DNA from 3 places in the Pseudoalteromonas sp. QJM3NY_22 genome. Region 2 is predicted to be linked to each of the others. Evidence: predicted binding sites of a transcription regulator. Region 2 holds the regulator's gene; each other region holds the start of a gene.
The links. The regulator sigma-54, encoded in region 2, starts transcription at its own class of promoters, with help from an activator protein. The targets are predictions, from matches to a motif close to GTTGGCACGNNNNTNGNNT.

Region 1 (7,493 bases), 850 kb from region 2:
CAACAAATTTGTTATGGCGTTTTACGCTACTTACCTAGCCTTGAAAACTACTGCCAACATTTAGTGGAAGATCCACTAAAAGGTAAACGCAGAATATTTCAATTTTTATTATATGTAGGTATTTATCAACTACAACACATGCGTGTACCGCCGCACGCAGCAATATCTGAAACTGTAAATGCACTTGCTCAATTACGTGCTCTAGGTTTAAAAGGGCTTATTAACGCTATATTACGTAGTTTTCAACGCCAGCAAGTTGAGCTTGAAGAAAAAGCGAAGCTTATCCCTGTGTGTTTATACAACCACCCTAATTGGTTTATCAAACAAGTAAAAGAGGCCTACCCAGATAGTTGGGAAGACATACTTGCAGAAAACCAACAACAAGCACCTATGTGGTTACGTGTGAATCAAGCACAATATAGCACGCAAGAATACAGCGATATGCTAACGGCGAACGATATTGAACATACCTTAAATCCTGACTTTATAGACGGAATTAAGCTCGCTAAACCACGCGATGTATTTTCCTTACCAGAGTTTGATACTGGTGCATGTTCAGTACAAGATGCCGCAGCACAACTTGCAGCACGCTTTTTAGAACCTAAAGCAGATGACACTATTTTAGATGCCTGTGCAGCACCTGGCGGGAAAACCTGTCACATATTAGAACTTGCTGACGCAGACGTACTTGCACTTGATAGCGACTCAACTCGCCTTGAACGCGTTAAGCAAAACTTAACGCGTATTGGCTTAGGTGCAGACCTACAATGTGGCGATGCCTCACAACCACATACTTGGTGGGACGAAAAATTATTTGATCGTATTTTGCTTGATGTGCCTTGTTCAGCCACTGGCGTAATTCGCCGTCACCCTGATATAAAATGGTTACGTCGCGCATCAGATATCGAAGACTTATCTAAGTTACAAAACGATATTCTTGATAGCATTTGGCCACTTTTAAAACCAGGTGGTACATTGGTATACGCTACATGTTCGGTTCTTCCACAAGAAAATCAGCAACAAGTAGCTAAGTTTTTAGCTAATAATGACGATGCAGAGCACATTCCTCTGCATGACAAAGACACCGTTACAATGCCAGGGTTACAGCTACTACCAGGCGAAAGCGATGGATTTTATTACGCTAAGCTAGTTAAAAAAATCTAAAATTAATGAACTGTAAATTAGCCATTTTTATAATTTAAAAATGGCTCTTAATTGCTACTTATAACACGGGTAAATAATGAAAATAATCATACTCGGTGCTGGCCAAGTAGGCGCAACACTCGCTGAGAATTTAGTAGGCGAACAGAATGAAATTACAGTCGTTGATATAGATGGTAACCGATTACGTGAACTTCAAGATAAGTACGACTTACAAGGTGTAGTAGGACACAGTGCGCATCCTGATGTATTACGTCAAGCTGGAGCTGAAGACGCCGATATGGTTATTGCAGTAACCAGTTCAGATGAAGTAAACATGGTTGCATGCCAAGTGGCGTACAGTATTTTTAAAACGCCCACTAAAATTGCCCGTATTCGCTCAGAGCAATATTTAAAATACCGCGAGAAACTTTTTCAGAACGACGACTTGCCAATCGATCATTACATTGCCCCAGAAGCACTCGTGACCAAGTACATTCGTCGCTTAATCGACTACCCTGGCGCATTACAGGTATTGCAGTTTGCCGATGGCATGCTCTCGTTAGTTGCAGTGAAAGCCTATTATGGCGGTTTACTCGTCGGTTATGCATTGTCTGCACTTAAAGAACACATCCCTAATGTAGAAACCCGTGTTGCCGCAATTTACCGCCAAGGTAAAGCAATCAAACCACTAGGTACAACGGTCATTGAAGCCGATGACGAAGTATTTTTTATTGCCGCTACAAAACATATACGCGCAGTAATGAACGAACTACAAAAACTTGAACGTTCTTACAAAAAAATTATGATTGCGGGTGGCGGTAACATTGGCGCGGGCCTTGCCCGCTCACTTGAAAAAAACCACACAGTTAAATTAATTGAGCGTAGCAAAGAGCGTGCTGAGCAACTCTCAGAAATGCTAGATAACACAGTTGTATTTTGTGGTGACGCATCAGATCAAGAATTACTCTCAGAAGAGCATATTGATCAAGTTGATGTATTTATTGCCGTAACCAATGACGATGAAGCAAATATTATGTCAGCCATGCTTGCAAAACGTATGGGCGCACAAAAAACAATGGTACTTATTCAGCGTGGTGCTTACGTTGATTTAGTACAAGGGGGAGAAATAGACATTGCCATATCTCCTCAACAAGCCACCATTTCGGCATTACTAACACATGTACGTCGTGGCGACATTGTTAACGTCTACTCATTACGCAAAGGTGCAGCAGAGGCGATTGAAGCGGTAGCCCATGGTGATGAGAATACATCAAAGGTGGTTGGCCGTGCTATTGCAGATATAAAACTTCCTGCAGGTACAACGATTGGGGCAATTGTACGAAATGACGACGTACTCATTGCTCATGACGACACCATTATTATGTCAGGCGATCACGTTATTATGTTTTTAATCGATAAAAAACACATTAATGTGGTAGAAAAACTATTTCAGGTAAGTGCTATATTTTTGTAGTCTTATGACGTATAAAAAGCCGCTGGCGAAGGCGGCTTTAATCGTTGATAATCGCGTGTTAATTATCATTTTAGAGTTACTGTACTTTTGCAAACTCTTCTTTAGAAAGCTCACCATTCCCGTCAGTGTCTAAGTCATCAAATAATTTCACTAACTGCGCGTTAACTTGCGCTTCTTGCTTGGTGATAACCCCGTCACTATCGATATCAAAAGAGGCAAAACCAACGGCGGCATACGCAGCTGACGACGATGCTAAAATGATGACGGCCAGTGTTGTGTTTAATGTTTTCATAATAATTTCCTAAATAATAAAGAGGAAGTCCTTTTCAAAGATCCCTGACTGTGAAAAATGTTTAATCTGAAAAAGATTAATTAACCTGAACTCTGGTTAACTAGTAATTAGCGAACTCTTCTTTAGAAAGCTCACCGCTACCGTCGGTATCTAGCTCAATAAATTCAGCCATTAAATCGGTGTCGACTGCCGCTTCACTTGGGCTAATTGTGCCGCTACCATCTATATCAAGGCTATTAAAGTCTGATGCTGCAAATACAACTGAAGAAGACGCTATAGCTATAAGTGCCAGTGCTTTATTTAAATGTTTCATAGTTTAATCCTTCAATGTTCTATCAAAAAAATTGCTCGTTTAACTTAAACGTAATTTTTCACTTCCTTGCTACCCTCTTTCGTAAGCTCCTTGCCTACTTAGGTTGTCTTTGGCAACTCAGGATAAATACTTGTTAATTAAGCTTCTGAAAATTCTTCTTTTGATAACTCACCATTTTGGTCAGTATCAAGTTCTGAGAACATGCTCATTAACTTTGCATCTACTGATGCTTCTGCTTGGCTAATTGTGCCACTGCCGTCTACATCAAGTGTATCAAAGTCTGTTGCAGCAAAAGCGGCTGAAGAAGATGCTAATGCAATAAGTGCTAGTGTTTTATTAATGCGTTTCATAATATGTATCCTTCAAATTTATGTGTGTGCGATTAAGGTGTCTCACTTTAAATCACGCTTAAGTTCAGTACACCATGACTATTACAACTTAGGTGCCAACTTTTAAAAGTTATTATTTTTCATGTTGTTAAGAATAAAAATCGTAATATGGATAAATTTCAAGTGCTTTCCTGTTGCTTTTTAGCAACACAGCGACATGAAAAAACAAAATAGACAATAAAAACAATAGGTTAATTTAGATTAAAAAACACAAATTATGAATTTAGATATTTTAAATGAGGTTTAAAGCAAAAATTTAGCTTTATTTTGGTTGGGTTTATTACATGAAATTAGATTATGGTAATCTTTTATTATTTTAAGTTACTGTTTTATATTATTTATTTCATTATTAAAAATAATAACCAAATAATTTTCATCTATAAAGCAGGCAATCGCTATTTTGTTGCAAAATAGCGAAATCTCTTTTAACCGATTTCGAATTCGAGCATGGAGGGATCAATAAAGTGCTCTTTCATAAAGGTATTCATTTCATCTTCACTGGCTAATAGTTTAATACCACATCTGGTCCCAGCATCATGCTCTTTAACGCTACACACTTCGCCTTCAAAATTTTGCGCACTGCTATCTAACATAATAGTACATTGCATATCTTTTATACTTTCAAGCTCTTTATTACTTCTAACATCAAACATAACTCCCGTTAATGAGATATCTTTAATAACACCTTCGAGTACTCTGTCGTCACTTAGTTTTAGCTTTGCAGGTAATAAAGTAGGGATACGCGTTTGCGAACGCAAACTAAATAACTGAACCTGTTCAGGAAAGTTTATAAAAATAAGCCGAGCCGGATGAGAAGAAATAGACATAATTTTCTGACGAAACGCAATTACTTTCCCACCGCTGCCTTCTATTAAAGCCCTCACGACAACGGTTATACCGTCACGTAAATAATCACTTGCCGCAGGTAAGCGTTTTGAGCTTGGATAATTTAAAATGATATATTTATCATCAAGTAATCCCACCATCTCAGTCTTGATACGTTTACTACTGGTAGGCGTTAAAATTTCTAGGTTGACCAAGCTGCCAATAATTATATTATTAAGATTGCTTATTGGCATATTCTCTCCCTTGTAATGTATTTTTTAAATAAAACAGTTAGCTTTATCCACGCCAAAACGTTGGCGTAAATAACACAAGTAAAGTAAATATTTCTAACCGGCCAAACACCATCGCAATAGTAAGTAACCATTTAGCGCCATCAGTTATCGCGCCATAATGCGATGCCACATCACCCAAACCTGGACCTAAATTATTTAAACAAGCCGCTGTTGCAGAAAACGCCGTTATGTTATCCATACCCGTGCCCATAAGCGCTAGCATAATAATAATAAACACCAGCGCATAAGCTGAGAAAAAGCCCCACACAGCTTCTACCACTTTATCTGGCAACGCCTTTCGACCCAACTTAATTGAATATATAGCACGAGGATGCACCAAACGATTAAGCTCACGCACGCCCTGCAAATAAAGTAAAAATACGCGAACTACCTTCATACCACCACCGGTAGAGCCTGCACAGCCACCAATAAAGCTCGAAAATATAAGTAAAATAGGTAAAAACAAAGGCCATGTTGAAAAGTTATCAGTAGCAAAGCCTGCCGTTGTACTCATTGATACTGCTTGGAATAAAGCCTGATCGAGGGTTTCGTCGCCATTAGCATATATTTCATTTGACGAAAGCACCGTAAAACAAATAACTACAAGTGCAAGCTGAATGCATAGGAAAACTTTAAATTCAGGGTCACGTAAATAAACTCTTACGTTTCGGCTCGATACAGCGGCATAATGTAGCGAAAAATTAATTGCAGCAATAATTAAAAAGAATACACAAATAAAGTTAATGACAGGGCTATCAAAGTGACCTATCGATGCGTCATAAGTAGAAAAGCCGCCTATCGCCACTGTAGAAAATGCATGGCAGATAGCATCAAACCAGCTCATTCCTGCCGCCCAATAAGCGAGCATACACGTCAACGTAAGCGACACATAAATGTACCAAAGATGCTTAGCTGTATCAGCAATCCGTGGAGTCATTTTTGAATCTTTTACCGGGCCTGGAATTTCAGCGCGGTACAACTGCATACCACCCACGCCTAACATAGGCAGTATAGCGACGGCGAGTACGATTATGCCCATACCGCCAAACCACTGGAGTTGCTGGCGATAAAACAACACCGATTTGGGTAAATACTCAATACCGGTAAGCACTGTAGCGCCTGTGGTTGTTAAGCCAGAAAATGCTTCAAATACCGCATCAGCGAGCGATAAATTCGGTTCTTGTAAAAATATAAGCGGTAACGATGCAAATGCCCCAAGTACCAACCAAAACAAAACAACAATTAAAAAGCCTTCACGTGCTTTTAAGTCACCATTTTCATGACGGTTTGGGTAATAAGCCATCATGCCAATAACAACACTAAAGATAAATGCTAAAACAAAAGGAACACCACCACCGTCTTTATATATTAAAGACACCAGTGCTGGGGGCACCATGGTAATACTAAACAGCGCAACGAGTTGGCCAAGAATTTTTATGATGGTACGAAATTGCATTTAGCTTATCGCTTTTATTATTAGTAAATTCAGGTTGAGTAGTATCAACCAAATTAAATAGAGTGAATATGCATTACATGCAATTTGTGTAGGTTATTACTCTTTAATCGTTAACTCAACTGCGCCGTGACTTAAATCAAAAATATCTTTGATTGCTTGCTGCGCTTCGCGGCTATCTATTGTAATCACCCATTCAATATTAGCAGTAAATTGCTTATCAATATTAAGCACTTGATACTTTGTTTTTAATAACTGCTCAATCGCGCCTTGCATGCTGTACTCGCTACTCCCTGTAATTTCAACACTGGGAACTTTAAGCACTGTTTGCAACTTCACTAACGCATTGTTTAGTGAGCCACCATAAGCACGTACTAGTCCGCCAGTGCCTAATTTTATGCCGCCAAAGTAACGTGTGACGACAGCTGTGATTTCGCCAAGGCCTGAACCCACCAGCACATTTAACATAGGCTTTCCTGCAGTGCCATTTGGTTCACCATCGTCCGAAAAACCATAAACATGGCTGCCACCGGGGTTGCCTGCCACATGTGCCCAACAGTTATGACGCGCATCGCTATACTTTTCTTCAATGCTTTTAATAAATGCTTTAGCTGAATTTAAATCGGGGGTGTGTGCAATGTGGACTATAAACGTACTTTTTTTAATTTCTTCTTGATGAAAAACGTCAGCAGCAGGGTATTTATATTCAGACATATTTTAAACTTGTAAAAAGGGGGCCAAAAGGCCCCTTTAAATAATGTACGTATTTTAACGTGTATAAACTAATTGGTGTTAACTAGAATTAATCGAGCGCTAAATCTCGTGTCATATTTTCTAAGCTATCTTCGTGAACAATAATGTTATCTTCAATACGAATGCCGCCAAATGGTTTAAATGACTCTACCTTTTCCCAGTTAATAAACTGCTTATTATCGGTTTGCGCTAAATCACCAAGCAGTGAATCAATAAAGTATAAACCAGGCTCAATAGTAAACACTTGGTTTTTTTCGATCAGGCGAGTACAACGCAAGAACGGATGCCCTTCAGGCGATGGTTGATGTGTGCCCTTTTCGTCACTCATAAAACCGCCCATATCATGCACTTGTAAACCTAGGTGATGCCCTAGTCCATGCGGGAAGAAAGTAGAGGTGATTTTACGCTCAACAATTTCTGTCGCGGGTAGGTTAACAATTTTAAAGTCACTGAGTATTTGTGCGATACGGTTATGGCATTCAACGTGTAAATCACCATAAAGCATACCCGGCTTTAAACCTTTACCTAACTCGATTTGTTGAACTGTCATCGCTTGTA
Region 2 (7,493 bases):
ATGCACTTATTGAAATGTCAGCCAAAGGCCTTGGTATGACAGCCATTGTTGATAAAAGTAATCAGCTAGTGGGATTATTTACCGACGGTGATTTACGCCGTATTTTAGAGCAAAGACTAGATATTCATACAACACAAATAGACCTTGTTATGACTAGGTCATGCACAACAGCGACACAAGATATTTTAGCTGCTGAAGCGCTTAATATAATGGAACACAAACGTATAAATGGCTTGATTGTTGTTAATGAACAAAACCAGCCTATTGGCGCACTAAATATGCAAGACTTATTAAAAGCAGGAGTATTATAAATGCAATTTGAAGAACTCTATCAACCGCTGAGTGCTGATGCAAAAGCACGTGCTAAAAAAGTAAAACTACTTATATGCGATATTGATGGTGTATTTTCTGATGGCCGAATTTATCTTGGCAATCAAGGTGAAGAGCTCAAAGCATTTAATACAAAAGATGGTTTTGGCATTAAAACGCTTATAAACAGTGGCTTTGAAGTGGCTGTTATTACTGGTCGCCATTCGCAGATAGTGCAACAACGTATGACCAGTTTAACAGTACAACATATTTATCAAGGTCAAGAAAACAAGCTTATTGCTTACGAAGAGCTAAAAAACAAGCTTCACCTAAGTGATGATCAAATTGCCTATATTGGTGATGATGGCCCCGATATGCCAGTAATGGAATTAGTCGGGTTTGCCGTTGCAGTTAACGATGCTCACCCACTAATCAAGCGTTTATCACATTACACGACACAGATGCTGGGTGGTTTTGGCGCAGTGAGAGAACTAACCGACTTACTTATGCTAGAGAACGACAAACCACTTACTAGCAAAGGTACTAGTTCATGAATACAGCGCGCATAATTTTAAGCGTTTTATTCATCAGCTGTATGGTTTGGCTTTGGTACCCTTATTTTGCACAAACAAATATGACAGCTCAGGTTGAAGCTGAAGTTATCGCTAAGCCTGATTATATTGCTATTGAGCTAAAACAAACGGCCTATGATGAAAATGGTAAAATTAATCATAAAGTTACAGCTGCTAAAATGGAATTATATCAACAGTTAGGCTTTACCTTTTTTGAAAAACCCATTTTCACCTTATATAACGAAAAACAAACATGGCGAATAAATGCAGACGAAGCAACGTTATATGAAGGAAAACAATTAATCTTAGAAGGTAACGTGGTTGCCAAGAATCTTACTGATAATGCAATGATAGACAAGATTAATGCGGATAATATTCAAGTAGATATAAAACTACTCACGATGCGTTCAGAGCAACCCGTTATTGTTACGGGACCCAATTTAAAGATCACCGGTAAAGGCCTTGAAGCCGATTTAAAAACTGAAGTGATAAAACTTATTAACCATACGCGAACTATATATTATGACCAATAAAATTTCAAAAATACTTATTATTCCGACACTTATACTAGCTTTCAACCTTAGCGCTGCTGAACAAGCGATTCAACTTGCAGCGAATCAAATATCAATAAGTGCCGACAAACAAGAAGGCCAATTAAAAGAAAACGTCGGAATTTTTGAAAAAAATGTTGAGATTATTCACGGCAACCGTCGTATTACAGCCGACCGTTTAGAAGTACATAAACGTGATGAATTAGGCGATAATAAACAGCTACTAATTGCAACTGGTAGCCCTGCATATTTCGAAGAAAAACAAACTGATGGCACTATAATGAGCGCCAGCGCAAACGAAGTTCGTTATGATGTAGCTAAACGATTTTTAACCCTTATTGGCGATGCACAAGTATCGCAAGCGGGTCAAAAAATAAATGCCAAGAGTATTACTTACGATATGCAACAGCAATTAATTAGCGCTGAAAAAGACGAAAACTCAACCGATCGTGTGCATACTATTTTAGTACCTATTGAGACTAAAAAAGAAAAAAACGATAAAGGTCAGCCATGAGTACATTAAAAGCAGAACTATTAGCTAAAAGTTATAAAGGCCGTGAAGTTGTAAAAAATGTAGGTCTGGAAGTAAAGGCTGGCAGCATAGTCGGGTTACTTGGCCCTAATGGTGCAGGTAAAACCACAACGTTTTATATGATTGTAGGCCTTGTACCTAGTGATAAAGGCAAGATTTCTATCGACGATAACGATATTACTCTTTTACCTATGCATAGTCGTGCTAGATTAGGCATTGGTTACTTACCCCAAGAATCATCAATTTTTAGAAAGCTTACTGTTTATCAAAACTTAATGGCTATTTTAGAAACACGTAAAGAGCTAAATAAGCAAGCAAGAGAAGACACACTTAACAATTTATTAGATGAATTTAGTATTCAGCACATTCGTGATAGCCAAGGTATGGCATTATCAGGAGGCGAGCGTCGCCGAGTTGAAATAGCGCGAGCACTAGCCGCTGCTCCTAAATTTATATTGCTTGATGAGCCTTTTGCTGGTGTTGACCCTATTTCAGTGTTAGATATAAAGAAAATAATAGAACACCTTAAAAATCGTGGTATTGGTGTGTTAATTACCGACCATAATGTAAGAGAAACTCTTGATGTTTGCGAAAAAGCCTACATAGTTTCTCATGGTGAGTTAATTGCATCAGGCACTCCAGAACACGTATTAAACGATAAAACAGTACGTGATGTTTATTTAGGCGAGCAATTTAGGCTGTAACATTTACGCCATGTCTTTAAGCATCTGCTAGTATTAATTATAACAACATAAAAGGATTGTTAGAGATACATGAGGCAATCATTACAGCTGCGCATGGGCCAGCAACTTACAATGACTCCACAGCTGCAACAAGCAATTCGCCTGTTGCAACTCAGTACATTGGATCTCCAGCAAGAAATACAAGAAGCACTCGACAGCAACCCCCTATTAGAGGTTGAAGAGCAAGATTACGCCGAAGATTCTGCTGGTAAAAACGAGCAAAAAGCAGATAACGACGATGTAACTGTTAGCGCAAATGCTGATGATGTTCCGAGCGAATATGAGCAAGACAGTGGTGAAGCACTTGCTAAAGATACGCTAAGTGATGAAATGGCTATGGATGTTAGTTGGGATGAATATATGAGCGCAGCCCCAGCATCATCATCAGGACCAATGCCTGAAGATGAATCTATATACCAAGGCTCCTCGACTGAAACGCTCCACGAATACCTAATGTGGCAACTACAACTGACTCCCTTTAGTCCTACCGATGAAGCGATTGCGATTGCGATTGTTGAAGCCGTCGATGATTCGGGTATTTTAACGCTAAGCTGCGAAGAAATTTTAGAAAGTTTTAATCAAGAGAACGAAGAAGACAACGAAGTTGAACTTGACGAAATAGAAGCTGTTTTAAAACGAATTCAATTGTTTGACCCTGTTGGTATTGCAGCACGTAGTTTACAAGAATGCTTATGTATTCAGCTGAACCAATACGATAAAGAAACACCCTATATTAATGAAACAAAAATGATTTTAACCGAGCACATTGATCTATTAGCTGCTCGCGACTATCGTACATTAATGAAAAAAACAAAGCTCAAAGAAGAAGAGCTTAAAGAAATAATGACTTTAATACATACTCTTAGCCCAAAACCGGCGGATACTATAGTTAGAGAAGAATCTGAGTATGTAATTCCTGATGTATCGGTGAAAAAAATAAAAGGTCGCTGGGTTGTTGAACTAAACCCAGATAGCATGCCTAAAATCAGAGTCAACAGCCAATATGCAGCAATGTCACGCACCGTTAAATCAAGTGGTGATAGCCAGTTTATTCGCTCGCATCTACAAGAAGCTAAATGGTTTATTAAAAGTTTAGAAAGTAGAAACGATACACTATTAAAAGTAACTAATTGTATTGTTAAGCAACAACAAGGTTTTTTTGAGCATGGCCCAGAAGCCATGAAACCAATGGTTTTAAATGATGTAGCAGAAATGGTCGAAATGCACGAATCAACTATTTCACGCGTAACAACTCAAAAATATATGCATACACCTCGCGGTATTTTTGAGCTTAAATATTTTTTCTCAAGCCATGTAAGTACTGAAAATGGAGGCGAATGCTCATCAACAGCAATACGCGCTCTCATTAAAAAATTAATCGCAGCAGAAAACTCAGCAAAACCATTGAGTGATAGTAAAATTGCAGATATATTAGCTGAGCAAGGAATAAAAGTAGCGAGACGTACAATCGCAAAGTATCGCGAATCTCTAGCTATTCCACCGTCAAATCAGCGAAAAAGTTTGATTTAAGACGCTAAACAAAGAGGGTAATGCTTATGCAACTAAACTTAACTGGTCGTCACGTAGAAGTAACTGATTCATTAAGAGATTATGTAAATACCAAATTTGCGAAGCTAGAAAGACACTCAGATCATATTAATAATGTTCATGTCATTCTTGATATAGAAAAATTAAACCAAAAAGCTGAGGCAACGATTCATGTAAGTGGAGCTGAGTTATTTGCCTCTACTGAACATCAAGATATGTACGCCGCCATTGACTCGCTGATTGACAAGCTCGATCGCCAAGTTATTAAACACAAAGAGAAGCTTGCTCGACACTAATATTATGAAATTAAGTTCACTTATATGCCAGGACTGCAGCAGAGCTGCGGTCCTTTTTAATAGTAAAAAAAGAATTTTAGAGTTCATCAGTCAACTTGCTCATGACAAGCTCCCATATCTTTCTCAACAAGATATTCTCAGCGCCTTAATGAATAGAGAAAAACTGGGAAGCACTGGTATAGGAAGAGGCATTGCAATCCCTCATGGGCGAATGAGCGGCGCAGAAGAGCCCTTAGCACTCGTATTAGTAAGCGAAACACCTATTAATTTTGATGCTATAGATAATCGCCCTGTTGATATATTTGTTGCTCTCATCGTACCTGATGGCGATAACCAGCAGCACTTAAAGACGCTCGCAACGATAGCTGATAAACTAAATAATAAAGATTTTTGTAAACAGTTACGCAGCGCAAAATCAGATACTGAGCTGTATCAAGTTATTGTAGAACAATCGTAATTAACATAATGGGTGATAAATGGAATTAATTATCATAAGTGGCCGTTCCGGTTCTGGAAAATCGGTTGCTTTACGCGTAGTTGAAGATTTAGGTTATTATTGCGTAGATAATATTCCAATTAATCTGCTACCTTCTTTAGTGAGAAGTGTATCTGATAACTACGACAAAATTGCAGTTAGTATTGATGTCCGTAATTTACCAAAAGAGCAAGATGAATTTAACGATATCCTTGAATACTTACCTGGCTTTGCTAAACCGACTCTGTTTTATCTAGACAGTGAGGATCAAACATTAATTAAACGTTTTTCTGAGACTCGCCGTCTACACCCGTTATCAGTTGACTCATTACCTCTTGATTTAGCAATAAAAAAAGAAAAAGAACTACTCGATGTTCTCACTACTCGCGCTGACTATATGATCGACACGAGTGATTTAAGTGTTCATCAACTTGCTGAATCAATTCGTGAAAAAATTCTGGGTAAAAAAGATAAACAACTCATTGTTACTTTTGAGTCATTTGGCTTTAAACACGGCATTCCTAAGGAAGCTGATTATGTCTTTGATGCACGCTTTTTACCGAACCCACATTGGGAGCCAGAATTAAAACCTTTAAATGGCTTAGACCAACCCGTAAAGGATTACTTAGCCAGCCACAGCATTGTCCAAAAGTTCACTTGGCAAATTCAAACTTTTGTACAAACATGGTTGCCACATTTAGAGCGAAATAACCGTAGCTACTTAACTATTGCTATAGGTTGTACTGGTGGGCAACATCGCTCAGTATATTTAGCACAAACGATTGGTGAAAGTTTTTCGATGACACATCCAAATGTAAAAATCCGCCATAGAGAACAAGAAAAATAACTCATTCAAAATAATCATCTGTTCAGCTTAGGTAGAGTAACTTATGCGTTTAGAAGACACTTTTTTAATAAAAAATAAATTAGGACTTCATGCAAGAGCCGCTACAGTATTAGCGCAACTTGCTATTAAATTTGATGCCTCAATCATGATATATCAAGATGATAAAGAAGCGCCTGGGGACAGTGTATTGGCTTTAATGCTACTGGAAAGCAGTCAAGGAAAAGAGGTGAAAGTAGTGTGTGAGGGCCCTGATGCCGAACAAGCTTTACATGCCGTTGGTCAATTGATAGCACAACGCTTTAATGAAGAAGAATAGCACTTAGCTAAAAACCGAAACTAAGATAAACTAAATGTGGTTAATTACCCCATTAATAAACCTCCCTATCCATAGTTATATAAAAATCAATAAGGACGCCAATGCCTGAAGCTTTTGAACAAGACTATCCACTACAACAATTAAAACAAGTGACAAAGTCGCTTAACAGTGGTCAATTTGTTCAAGTTAGGCGGATGTTAGCAAAAACAGCTCCTTGTGATACCGCATTATTATTAGAGTCATCGCCGCATAAAATTCGCCGACTACTTTGGCAATTGGTTGACCCTGATGTACAAGGTGATGTTCTTGAAGAGCTTTCCGAAGATGTTCGTTTAGGCATTATTGCCCAAATGGAACCTGAGCACATTGCAGCCGCAACTGAAGACATGGGCCACGATGACTTAGGTGAAGTACTCCGTAGTTTACCAGACACCGTTTATAAAGACGTTGTCAGCGCGATGGATATTCAAGACCGTGAACGTGCAACACAAGCACTTTCATATCAAGAGCGTTCAGCTGGCGCGCTAATGAACACAGATACGGTAACCATTCGCCCTGATGTAACGCTCGATGTTGTACTTAGATATATTAGGCTACGTGGGGAGCTACCAGAAGGTACAGATGATCTATATGTTGTTGATAAACACAACTGTTTTATAGGCGCTCTATCACTGAGTACGTTATTAACGAACCCACCTGAAAAAATTGTTCGTGATTTAATGGATGAAGATTGTGAATCAATCCCAATTTCAATGGATGAAAGTGAAGTCGCGCAACTATTTGAGCGCCATAATTGGATATCAGCACCTGTTGTGGATGATAACGATCAATTACTTGGTCGTGTCACTATCGATGATATTGTTGACGTAATTCGAGAAGATGCAGAGCATAGTTTACTAGGCTTAGCCGGTCTAGATGATGAAGAAGATACCTTTGCGCCAGTACTCAAAAGCTCTAAAAAGCGCTCAGTTTGGTTAGGTGTCAATTTACTAACCGCACTTGCAGCGGCCTTTGTTGCTAGCTTTTTTGAAGGAACACTAGATGTTTTACCTATTTTGGCGGTACTAAACGGTATTGTCCCTTCTATGGGTGGCGTTGCAGGAAGTCAATCGTTAACGCTTGTTATACGCGGTATTGCGGTAGGCCATATAAACCAAACAAACCAACGCTTTTTAATGATGAAAGAACTTGCCATTGGTGCGTTAAACGGTATTTTGTGGTCATTATTAATTGCAGGTGTTATTGCCCTATGGCAATGGGACTTTATGCTTGGTGGTGTACTTGCCTTCGCTATGTTTATGAAC
Region 3 (7,493 bases), 280 kb from region 2:
TCACCTGCATTGGCAGCACCTGACACGTTAATTTGTAGCCCAAACGATTCACCACTTGTAATGGTAGATGAATCAACGACTCCCGCTACTACATTTGCTGTTGAGGGGATACCTAGTGGCTCACCTTTATTATCTACGGGCTGAATTTCTACCGTTGTGGCGCTTGTATACGTGACTATAAAATCGCTTGCAGGCAATTCGCTCCCTTTACCTGGTTCGAGCGTTGCTGTTATGGTTGAACCACCAGTATTGGCTGCATAAGCATAACCGCCGACTGAAGGTATATTAAATATATTGCCGCCTAACTCACCATTAGCATCCATACCAAGCTTATTTTGCTCATTAAAAGAATCTGCAATAGCCAATCCCATTTGACCAATTTGATTTTGTGCTGGTACTAAAATATCGTCTCTAAATGCAAGTAAGCCGCCAATTTTTCCTTTTAATTTACTTGTATCAACTTCGAGAGGAACAGCCTTGCCGCCATCGACATCAAGCTTCAAACTTTTGAAGTTATGATCAGGATCACCTTTCATTGAAAATAAATTAAATGAACCGTTTTGCATAACGACAGCTTCACCTGTCCCCATAAAAATAAGCTTTTCTCCATTTGGGCCATCGAGTGTTTCTACATCAATTAGCTCCGATAAATCGCGTATTGCTTTATCACGTTCGTTATAAGTAGAACTCGCATCTGTAGCACTATTAGTCCCATGTACGGCTGCTATGTCTTTATTTAATGCACTAATTTTTTGAATCAGTCCATTTGCTTCCTCGGTAAAAATATCAAGCTGCTCGTTTACTGTATTTTTTTGATCAAGTACAATTCCTGAGAGTCTATCCATTTGGCTGATTAAACTTTCAGCACCAGTCATGACTAGCGAACGCGAAACCATTGAAGAAGGCTGGTTAAGCGCTCCTTGAACATTATTAAATAACGAATTTATGCCTGTAGATAGGCTATTTGATTCTTCTGAAAATAAGGTATCAACCCTATTTGCCTCAGAAACAAACTGGTCAAAAAATGACTTATTCGAAGTATCTCGGTTCAATTGCTCCTGAGCATACTGATTAACCATTCGGTATGTTTCGCCTCGGCCAACCTGATTATCAATCATAGTTGTATGCTCTGTCCGTTCACGAACATAACCATTGGTATTTACATTAGATATATTTTTACTAGTGGTTTGCAGTAGCTCTGAGCTCGCCCTTATTCCAGATCTAGCTATATCAAATAATGACATGTTACTTAACTCCTTGGCGAATAGCGTTTGCTGCAATATCTTTTAATTCTGCACTATTGAGTACTTGTTTTATTTTGCTAGCGTAATTTGGATCGGTTGCATAACCCGCTTTTTGTAACGAATCTAAAAAGTCGCTTGGCTTTGCTGTATTTTGTAATGCTTTTTGGTAGCGTGGATTTTGTGTCAAAAAATCAACAAAGTCATTTACACTTTCTTTTATTGAGTCGTACGCCCTAAAGCTTGCTTTCTTTTTGACCGCTGTACCTTGCTCAAATTCGAGTGTAACTTTGCTTGCTTTTTCACCTTCCCAGCTTTTATCTGATTTAATATTAAATAAGTTATTTGAACTGTTACCATCACTTTTATTAATAATATGTTTACCCCAACCGGTTTCAAGTGCCGCTTGCGCTACCATTACAACCGGGTTCAAACCAATTTTCTTTGCTGCCGTTTTAGCGTGTTCCCACACAGAGCTAACAAACTCTTCAGACGATTCAAATACCGGAGTCTCTATCTTTGATTCTGTGATATCCATGTTCATATTTACAGGCTCTACTGATTTATTATTGTTTTCGTGAGGAAGTTCTGAGCCTACTCGCTTATCACTTAAAAAGTCCGCTGTTGTTCTTAAAACAGATCTGGGCATAAAGTTTTTACCATCAGGGGATAACTGTTGAACGATTAAGTCTGCAAGGCCTAAAGAACCATTTGATGAAAGTTCTGTCGATAATTGTTGATCGTGCATTTCTTCAAAGAACTTAACACCACTGGAATTAAATGGACTTTCTTTGTCCTCAAATGCTTCGTTTGCCTTGCGCATACTTTTAAGTAACATTTGGGTAAAAATTGCTTCAAATTGTGCAGCGGCTTTTTTTAGCGCAGCCTTTGATGCATCAGTCGATGAATCACCACTGGTTAAGGCTTCTTTACGGAGTGAATCTAAGTTGCCTAAATCAAAAAAGTTTTGCTTATCGAGATGATTTGTTTCCATCAGCTTTTTGACACAATAATGAGTAATGCAATTAAAATGCAAAAATTGAGCCAGTTGACTAACTTTAAATTAAATATATTGCGAGGGGATGATTTTACCCTAGTAAAAATGTTACTAGGGCGTGTTTAAATACTAAATAACAACTAGTTGACCGTTTATTGCACCAGCCTCTTTTAGCGCTTCAAGAATTGCCATCAAGTCACCTGGTGCAGCACCAACTTCATTGATTGCTCTGACCAAATCGTCCAAGCTAACACCTGGATTAAATACAAATGCATGTGAATCATCCTGATTCACATCAATGATACTTTGATTAGTAACGGCGGTTTCACCTTCACTTAATGCATTGGGCTGAGATACATTTTGTTGTTCTGTAATCGTCACAGTTAAACCACCATGAGTAATCGCGGCAGGCTGTAGTTTTACATTTTTTCCAATTACAATCGTACCCGTACGAGAGTTAACAATAATTTTTGCTGCGTTATCCGCAGGGGTAAACTCTAAGTTTTCAAGTGTTGATAAATACGATACACGTTGTGATGCATCTCTTGGGGCAATAACACGGATAGATGCAGCATCAATAGCTTGTGCGCTATTGGGACCAACTAAGTCGTTTATCGTACTTTCTAAACGTTTCGCTGTTGTAAAATCTGGGCGATTTAAATTAAAAGTAATATAGTCGCTTTGTATAAATGGACTTTTAACGGCACGTTCAACAGTAGCACCATTGGGAATTCGACCGACGGTGGGTGTATTTATAACAACCTTGCTGCCATCCAAACCCTCAGCTCCTAAGCCGCCAACAATAAGGCTACCTTGTGCTATAGCGTATACATTCCCATCAACACCTTTTAAAAATGTTTGAATTAAAGTACCACCGCGCAAACTACCGGCGCTGCCAATAGACGACACGGTAATATCAATTGTTTGTCCTGGTTTTCTGAACGCAGGTAACTCTGCATGCACAGCAACAGCAGCCACATTTTTAATTTTAGGGCTTAAATTAGCAGGCAGTGTAATACCAAAATTACTTAACATGCCCTTGAAACTCTGTTGAGTAAACTTACTTTGCTCGCCAGTCCCAGGTAAGCCAACAACTAACCCGTAACCCACTAATTGGTTAGAACGCACACCTTCAACCATAGAGATATCTTTAATACGCTCTGCATGTGCCGAAAATTGGCATCCCAGCAAAACAATTAAACAAAAAAACTTAAATACATTCATATTGAATGTCCTCTAAAAAGGAAAGAGCGAGCTACTAAAAAAACGCGTCAACCAACCAGCACTTTGTGCCTCTTGGGTTTGCCCTTTACCTGAATATTGAATCCGTGCATTGGCTATTCGATTTGACTCAACCGTATTATCTGAGCCAACATCTTGCGGGCGCACCAACCCTTCTAAACGAATAAACTCTTCGCCGGTATTAAGAGTTAGCCATTTTTCACCTCGAATAACTAAGTTACCGTTTGGTAAAACACGCATCACGTTAACCGATATATTACCGAACAAACTATTTGATTGATTTGATTTAGAGTCACCAGAAAATGATGAATCACTGCCAATTCCAAATTGAATACTGTCGCCACCGATATTAACCGGAAGTCCTCCAAAACCAATTACAGGGTCAAGGCTCGTGTCAGATTGCTTATCTGTTTCTGTTTTTGCCGCTTTTGTAGCTTGGGTAGATTCTTGCAATTTAACCGTAATAATATCGCCAGTCCGCAGAGCTTTTCTATCCGCGTATAAATCGTTCGACACATTCGTGTTAAATAAAGAGCCAGTTACTACAACAGGTTCTATATTTGGTTCTGGGTACATTGGCGCATAGTAAGGATCGTCTTGCACTATTTCACTATTTTGTGTTGATACACACCCACTTAAAAATAGAGTGCCTGCCGCAAATAACATAATATTACGCATATTCTGCCCCTAAACCTTATAGTTGCTGATTGATATAACTCATCATTTCGTTGACGGCTGAAATTACTTTTGAATTCATTTCATAAACTCGCTGAGTTTCGATAAGATTTACTAATTCTTCTGTCACGTTCACATTTGATGTTTCAAGTGACCCTTGAACAATACTACCAAGCCCTTCTATACCAGGATTACCTTGTACTGGTGCACCACTTACTGCAGTTTCGGTGTAAAGGTTTTGCCCAATCGGCTCAAGGCCTGATGGATTAATAAAATCACTAATCGTTAACTGACCAATAACCACATTCTCAGCCTGTCCTTTTATTTTCACAGATACTTCACCATCTTGTGATATGGTAATTGAACTCGCATCATCAGGTACGTTCATCTGTGGTTGAACAACGTAACCTGAACCTGATGTTACGACTCGTCCGTCACCATCAGTAGTAAACTGACCATTACGTGAGTAAGCAATATTTCCATCAGGTTGTAAAACTTCAAAAAAACCAGGACCATCGATCATCCAGTCAAGTGAGTTTTCAGTCGTTAGCATATTGCCTTGCGAAAAGTTTTTTTGATTCGCCACAACTTTTGTACCTGCACCTAACATTAAACCAGACGGCATTTCAGTATCTTGGGATGAACGGCCACCAGGTTGATTAATATTTTGATAAAGTAAATCTTCAAAAATAGCACGGCTTTTTTTATAACCTACCGTACTGGCATTTGCTAAATTATTAGAAATAACGGCTATATCTCTTTGCTGAGCATCAAGCCCTGTCTTACTGATCCACAATGCAGGATTCATAATAGTGTCCTCATTTTAAAGTTAAACTATTCGCATCAGCTGATCTTGAGTTTTATCAATATCTTCAGCTGTTTTCATTAGTTTTACTTGCAATTCAAATTGGCGCTGATGGCTTATCATATCGACCATTTCATGAACTGGGTTCACATTCGACATTTCTAAGGTTCCACTCAATACTTTTACATTAGCGGAAGTATCAACAACTTGATTTGGTTTGGGTCTAAATAAGCCATCATTGCCTTTTTCAAGTTGTGAGTTATTTGCTTCAACTACTTTTAAACGATCAACTTCTTCTAAAAAATTCGCTGGTGCGCCTTGCGGACGAACCTGAATAGCACCATCTTGGCTAAATCCAATTTTTTCAATCGGTACAGGCAGTATAATTGGACCACCTTCGCCAATAACTTGGCGGCCATGACTTGTTACCAGCATACCTTCTGCCGTAATATTGAGCGTACCTACTTTAGTGTAAGCTTCATTACCTGATGCATCTTGCACACTCAGCCATGCGTTATCGCTCATTGTGATATCTAAATCTCTGCCTGTTTCAACTATACCACCCGACATCATGTTAGAACCCGGACGTTCTTGCATCGAAAATACACGAGTTGGTAACCCTTCGCCAAATGCTTGCATAGAACGGGCTTGTGCAAAATCTGACTTAAAGCCTATTGTATTTGCATTCGCCAAATTATTGGCTTTTAGAGCAAGTCCTTGTAAACTTTGTTTTGCGCCTGAAGCTGCAATGTAGACCATTTTGTCCATAGCATCGACTCTCGTTCAAATTACATATACGAATAATGCAAGATTAACGCCAAAATGTGATTCATATTTTCTATTTTTAGGTATAAGTAGAAAATAAAAAGGCTACCGCTATGAGGTAGCCTAACTGTAGAATTATTTGTCTCACTTCATAACTATAATTATCGAATCTGTAAAATGTTTTGTTGGAGTGATGAACTTATCTCAAGTGCACGTGAATTTGCTTGGAAGTTACGTTGTGCGCTAATTAAGTCAACAAGCTCATTTGTCAAATTTACATTTGATTGTTCTAATGATGATGAACTAATAGTACCAAGAGTTCCTGTACCTGGTTCCCCTGCTATTGGCTCTCCTGATGTTAAGCTTTTCTTCCAGCCTGTATTACCTACCTGCTGCAAACCTTGGGAATTAGGAAAGCGTACCATTGCCACTTGACCTAGGAATGATTGATCGCCATTACTGTATGATGCTACAACTTTACCATCATTCCCAATCTCTATCCCTGATAAACGACCAACAGTTGCACCATCCTGCTGAAGCGCTTTTACTTCAAAGCGGCTTGCGTACTGTGTAGGTACTTTATTTGATGTGTTAGCCTCATCTCGCCAATTAATTGCTACATTAGATGAAAATTGAGCTCCATTACTGAGTAAACCAGAAAGGTTGCCACCATCTAGTACTGCATCTTCAAATGTATTTGTTGTATTTGCAGTGCCGTTTGTTGTAGAGGGGAAGCCACTTGCGTCAAAACCAAACGTACTTAATGGGCTTGGCGTAGCAGTCGCATTACCAGAGGCATCGAACGGAACTTGATCTAATGTCCCATGTACTTGCCATTCATTCTCAGCTGATTTAACAAAGAAAAGCTGCATTACATGAGGTTCACCTAACGAGTCATAAACGGTTGTGGAGGTAGATGAACTATACGTTGCTTTATCAGTGGCATCAAAGGGAGCAGTCACAACATCTTCTCGAGAATCGACATTAAATGAAGTATAAACATTTGATGTTGCACGAGGTGAACCCGATGAATCTGGAATCTGTAATGGTGTCGATGTACTTAAACTCACAGAAGTCGTATCACCAGTTGCAGCATCTACAGGGAAACTTTGTAAATAATTACCTTGAGCATCAACAACAAAGTTATCTTTATTTAACTTAAATGCACCAGCACGGGTATAAGTAACATCCTGTGAACCTAGTTCTTGCGTTGTTGCAAAATAACCTTCTCCTTTGATCGCTAAATCTAACGAATTTTCAGTAAATTTTAATGATCCTTGGTGGAACTGCTGCGCAACCATCGTTGTTTGTGCACCATTACCTGTTTGAGTTTTACCAGAACTAAATACTGAGTTTGCATACACATCTGCAAACTCAGCACGAGACTCTTTAAAGCCTGTCGTATTTACATTAGCAATATTATTTGAAGTTACATCTAAATCTTTTTGAGCGGCTGCAAGGCCAGTTAATGAAATATTAAAGCTCATAATTCACCTACTATCTTTTCTTTAGTTAATTTAAAAAAGGGGGAAAACTAAGTAATCTCTGCTACGTCACTTAGCTTAACTGGACCTTCACTAGTATTAATAACAATACCATTCGAGCCATTAATATTAACGCTTTCAATGTTCTTAAATGTTGCAACAGGTAACGCTTCCCAGTCACCATCAACGCTTCCTTCGGCCTTAACGTTATATTCGCCAGGAGGAAGAGGTGTACCATTTTCATCTTTACCATCCCATTCAAAACGAACAGCACCAGCTTTCTG

Region 1: AC0VZ4_RS00090 (EF-hand domain-containing protein) is a predicted target of sigma-54. The motif match lies at 3,654-3,672, and genes of this name have one in related genera.
Region 3: flgJ (flagellar assembly peptidoglycan hydrolase FlgJ) is a predicted target of sigma-54. The motif match lies at 2,272-2,290, and genes of this name have one in related genera.

The regions. Positions count from the first base shown of each region.
Region 1 is NZ_CM149655.1:18,654-26,146, reverse strand. It holds gene rsmB (16S rRNA (cytosine(967)-C(5))-methyltransferase RsmB) at 1-1,164, shown strand, start outside; gene trkA (Trk system potassium transporter TrkA) at 1,241-2,617, shown strand; gene AC0VZ4_RS00100 (EF-hand domain-containing protein) at 2,694-2,909, opposite strand; gene AC0VZ4_RS00095 (EF-hand domain-containing protein) at 3,010-3,222, opposite strand; gene AC0VZ4_RS00090 (EF-hand domain-containing protein) at 3,360-3,572, opposite strand; gene AC0VZ4_RS00085 (flagellar brake domain-containing protein) at 4,037-4,690, opposite strand; gene AC0VZ4_RS00080 (TrkH family potassium uptake protein) at 4,734-6,185, opposite strand; gene AC0VZ4_RS00075 (YigZ family protein) at 6,282-6,896, opposite strand; gene pepQ (Xaa-Pro dipeptidase) at 6,985-7,493, opposite strand, start outside.
Region 2 is NZ_CM149655.1:3,579,162-3,586,654, forward strand. It holds gene AC0VZ4_RS16485 (KpsF/GutQ family sugar-phosphate isomerase) at 1-311, shown strand, start outside; gene kdsC (3-deoxy-manno-octulosonate-8-phosphatase KdsC) at 312-863, shown strand; gene lptC (LPS export ABC transporter periplasmic protein LptC) at 860-1,414, shown strand; gene lptA (lipopolysaccharide transport periplasmic protein LptA) at 1,404-1,946, shown strand; gene lptB (LPS export ABC transporter ATP-binding protein) at 1,943-2,668, shown strand; gene AC0VZ4_RS16510 (RNA polymerase factor sigma-54) at 2,738-4,237, shown strand; gene hpf (ribosome hibernation promoting factor) at 4,264-4,551, shown strand; gene ptsN (PTS IIA-like nitrogen regulatory protein PtsN) at 4,556-5,008, shown strand; gene rapZ (RNase adapter RapZ) at 5,028-5,873, shown strand; gene AC0VZ4_RS16530 (HPr family phosphocarrier protein) at 5,917-6,189, shown strand; gene mgtE (magnesium transporter) at 6,291-7,493, shown strand, end outside.
Region 3 is NZ_CM149655.1:3,295,947-3,303,439, forward strand. It holds gene flgK (flagellar hook-associated protein FlgK) at 1-1,244, opposite strand, end outside; gene flgJ (flagellar assembly peptidoglycan hydrolase FlgJ) at 1,246-2,235, opposite strand; gene AC0VZ4_RS15145 (flagellar basal body P-ring protein FlgI) at 2,368-3,462, opposite strand; gene flgH (flagellar basal body L-ring protein FlgH) at 3,475-4,158, opposite strand; gene flgG (flagellar basal-body rod protein FlgG) at 4,175-4,963, opposite strand; gene AC0VZ4_RS15160 (flagellar basal body rod protein FlgF) at 4,985-5,728, opposite strand; gene flgE (flagellar hook protein FlgE) at 5,887-7,212, opposite strand; gene AC0VZ4_RS15170 (flagellar hook assembly protein FlgD) at 7,260-7,493, opposite strand, start outside.